2 regions of the Shewanella eurypsychrophilus genome follow, and region 1 is predicted to be linked to the other one. Evidence: predicted binding sites of a transcription regulator. Region 1 holds the regulator's gene; the other holds the start of a gene.
The links. The regulator sigma-54, encoded in region 1, starts transcription at its own class of promoters, with help from an activator protein. The targets are predictions, from matches to a motif close to GTTGGCACGNNNNTNGNNT.
Positions count from the first base shown of each region.

Region 2: the regulator sigma-54 is predicted to act here: its motif matches at 970-988, upstream of fliD (flagellar filament capping protein FliD).

Region 1 is NZ_CP045503.2:5,077,330-5,079,539, forward strand. It holds gene lptB (LPS export ABC transporter ATP-binding protein) at 1-359, shown strand, start outside; gene FM038_RS21750 (RNA polymerase factor sigma-54) at 513-1,991, shown strand; gene hpf (ribosome hibernation promoting factor) at 2,203-2,210, shown strand, end outside.
Region 2 is NZ_CP045503.2:69,892-72,101, reverse strand. It holds gene FM038_RS00320 (flagellin N-terminal helical domain-containing protein) at 1-691, shown strand, start outside; gene fliD (flagellar filament capping protein FliD) at 1,014-2,210, shown strand, end outside.

The DNA.
Region 1 (2,210 bases):
AAGAGTTCCATATCACTCATATTCGAGATAGTCAGGGCATGGCTTTGTCTGGTGGAGAACGTCGCCGAGTTGAAATTGCCAGAGCGCTCGCAGCAAACCCGCAGTTTATTCTTCTCGATGAACCTTTCGCAGGTGTCGATCCTATTTCAGTTATCGACATCAAAAAAATCATCGAACAACTTAAAAGCCGAGGGCTTGGTGTGCTCATCACAGACCATAATGTGAGAGAAACATTGGATGTTTGTGAGCGAGCATACATAGTAAGTCACGGAAATTTGATCGCTGAAGGCACACCCGCTGAAATCTTGGACAATCAGCAAGTGAGAGCTGTGTACTTAGGTGAACAATTCAAGCTATAGTTAATCAATAAACTCTTTCTTCCTCGCGTATTAAGAGCAAAAAAAATTTACCAACGCTCAGCTTACTTACAGTGAGTTTAGGGGCCAGAGAAACCCCAGTTCAATTAAACAGGCTTTCTCATTTTATAATTACAATGAAGGGAATAGCGGTAAATGAAAGCGTCACTCCAGCTTAAAATGGGTCAGCAGTTAACCATGACACCGCAACTGCAACAGGCCATTCGCCTTTTGCAGCTATCGTCGCTGGAACTGCAACAAGAAATCCAACAAGCATTAGACTCCAACCCCCTTCTCGAATTAGACGAGGAGCAAGTTGATCTCCCGGTCAATGGTGAAGATAAAACCATTGATTCAACTGAATTCAGTTCTGGCTCAGAGGATGATGCACCTCTCGATAGCTCAGCAGTAGATACTTCTGAAGCCTTAACTCAAGACTCGATGCCTGAAGACTTTCCTACGGACACCACTTGGGATGAGGTGTATACCGCAACGCCAAACTCTAGCTCTGGCGCTATGCGCGACGATGATATGCCTTTTCAAGGAGAAACTAGTGAAGGCTTATACGAGCACCTAGAATGGCAAAAGAACCTTACACCTTTTTCCGATAATGACCTCGCGATAGCAACCGCTATCATAGATGCTGTGGATGAGAGAGGCTATCTCACCCAAAGCGTCGAAGATATTCTTGAAGCGATGGGCGATCCAGAAATTGAGCAGGATGAAGTTGAAGCCGTTTTGAAACGTGTACAACATTTCGATCCCATTGGAATTGCAGCGAGAGATATCAGTGAATGCTTAATGATCCAACTTGCACAATATGCTGACACTACACCACATATCGATAATGCGCGTATTTTAATAGCAGATCACCTTGATTTAATAGCAGGACGAGACTTCCGCTTATTGATGCGTAAGACTAAGCTCAAAGAAGATGATCTTAGAGAAGCTATTGAGTTGATTCAAACGCTTAACCCTCGCCCAGGGTTAGCCATTACACTTGGCCGTGATGAATACGTGATCCCCGATGTCACTGTCACCAAGAAAAAAGGCCGCTGGGTCGTTGAGCTCAATCCAGACTACATGCCTAAAATCAATGTAAATCAACATTATGCTTCTATGGCAAAAAGCACCAAAAACCAAGCTGATGGCCAGTTTATCCGTGGACATCTACAGGAAGCTAAGTGGTTTATCAAAAGCTTAGAGAGCCGAAATGATACCCTGCTAAAAGTTGCCAACTGCATTGTAAAATTTCAGCAAGGTTTCTTTGAATTTGGTGAAGAAGCGATGAAACCTATGGTGCTTAACGATATTGCAGAAGCCGTTGAGATGCACGAGTCCACCATTTCGCGTGTCACTACTCAAAAGTATATGCATACTCCGCGAGGCATATTCGAGTTGAAGTACTTCTTCTCGAGCCACGTAGGAACTGATGATGGTGGTGAGTGTTCATCAACCGCTATTCGTGCCTTTATTAAGAAGTTAGTAGCAGCAGAAAATCAGAAGAAACCTCTGAGTGATAGTAAGATGGCATTGTTATTGGCAGAGCAAGGCATCAAGGTTGCCAGACGAACCATAGCCAAGTATCGTGAAGCTATGATGATTCCACCTTCGAATCAACGTAAAAGTTTATAAACAATCAATTTAGACCTTAAGTCGAAATAATCTATTCTTCACTTAAGGTCTGAGCCGCACTCAAAAAGAGCAGATGACCAGAAGAAGCCTGCAGTCGAAAATATGGCTAACCTCCTGGTATAACAGGGAACAGTGTTGTGAGTTAAGCCAAAATAACTTAGCGAAATCAGCCAAAGAGTTATCTATAATCGGAAACTGGAGGAGTATTTCTATGCAAAT
Region 2 (2,210 bases), 840 kb from region 1:
CGCTTCAGATGATGCAGCTGGCCTACAGATCGCTTCACGTCTAAACGCTAACGTCGTTGGTATGGAAACCGCTAGCCGTAACGTGTCAGATGCAACCTCTATGCTACAGACTGCCGATGGTGCTCTTGATGAGCTAAACACTATCGCTAACCGCCAGAAAGAACTAGCCACACAAGCGGCTAACGGCGTGAACTCAGGAGAAGATCTAAAAGCACTTAATGCCGAATATAAAGAGCTGACAGCTGAAATTGATCGTATCGTTGGCAGCACTGAGTACGCGGGTAATAACCTGTTTACTACGTTAGATGGTGGGGTTAAGTTCCAGATTGGTGCCGGTGCTACTGAAACATTAGATGTAAAAACAAATGTTGTGACAAACCTTAAGGGTGATGGTACCGATATCAGTGTTAAAGGCGATGCTTCTAAGGCAATTACCGCCATAGACGACTTTATCGACGCTGTCGGTGTTGAACGCTCAAACTTAGGTGCAAATATCAACCGTCTAGGTCATACCTCTTCTAACTTAGCCAATGTCACCGAAAATACTAAAGCCGCTGCAGGCCGTATCATGGATGCAGATTTTGCTGTAGAAACAGCAAACATGACTAAAAACCAGCTACTTGTTCAAGCAGGTACTAGCATCCTGTCTTCTGCCAACCAGAACACTGGTTTGGTTATGGGTCTGCTATAAGCATCAAAGCTCCCACCAACGGGACCTTGCACAAAGGAGCCATATGGCTCCTTTTTTATATCTTTTATCTCTTCATAACTTCTTACGCCTCAATATTTATCGCTAGCAACTTCATCTCCTCTGCAAAAGGTCGCCTTTAAAAGTTGTCGGCTAGCGGCTTTGCGCTCAACAAACTAAGCGGAAGCATCACTTCCTATACACCAGCCAGAATCGGAAGTGATTTAGGCCTACAGAATAACAACAAACAAACAATACACCTAATAAACAACAAGTTAACCATTGGCATGGAGATTGCCATATCCCTTTAACAGGAGGAGTCACAATGATATCTGGTATGAGTGCCGCCCAGTTCGCCGAACAGCTGATAATGGCTGAACGAATGGGTAAAGATCAGCTCTACAAGAACCAAATAGATCGCTATCAAGCCCAGCTTGATGCCTATGGTGTGTTAGAGAAAAGCTTAAACAACATGATCAGTAAACTGGAAAAGATTGATGGCGATGCCTTCGATAATAAAACGGTTTCTGTCAGTGATGATAATGCCTCTGTCACAGTAGGTGCCGATGCGCCTGAAGGTAGTTATGACCTCAAAGTTAAACAACTTGCTCAGGCACACCAGCTAACTAAAACCTTTGCCAGTGAAGACGCCACTGGCCTCCCTACCAGTGGTGATTTCACCATAGAGATTGCTGGCGAAGTACTCACCCTAGATATGGGGGATATCAATAGTGATGGCAGTATCACCATCAGCCAGTTCAGAGATCATATCAATAATCACTCTGACAACCCTGGTGTACAGGCTTCCTTAGTACGTACTGGTGGCAGCGTTGAGTTTATGTTGACCTCAACAGAGACAGGTGCAGCAAGTGAGATAACCGTGCTTGATAGCGGTGCTGATTTTGGCATGACGCCAACCCGCGCCGCCCAAGATGCACTGGCAACACTCAACGGTATTTCAATTCAGAGTAGTAGCAACTACCTCGAAAATGTCGTCGATGGCATGAATATCGAACTCAACAAGGTTCATCAAGCCGGAGAAAGCAGCACGATTACCGTAGGTACTGATTTTGAGTCCAGCGAGCAAGCGGTCAACGATTTTGTCGATGCTTTCAATACGCTCATGGATCAGATCAACAAACTCACCCGCTCCATGGGCAGTGAAGTTGCCGATGAGGTCGATGATGAAAAAGATGACGATGATGACGATGATGACTCTTCATCTGGCAGTGGTTCAGTCACCGAGGAGCAGCTAGGCGTTCTAAAGGGTGACTCTAGCGTTCGCATGCTACAAAACAGCATGAGACAAACAGTTTTCGCCCCATCACCTAATGGCATGCGTCTATCAGATATCGGCATTGAGATGACTCGTGACGGCAAGCTTGAGATCAATGACGACAAACTCTCAGAAGCCCTCAAGAGTGATCCATCTGCAGTAAAAGCGATGTTTACCGATGATGGCGGTTATGTCGACCGCCTCGATAGCATTATCGATCCTTTCACAAAATCTAACGGCTACTTA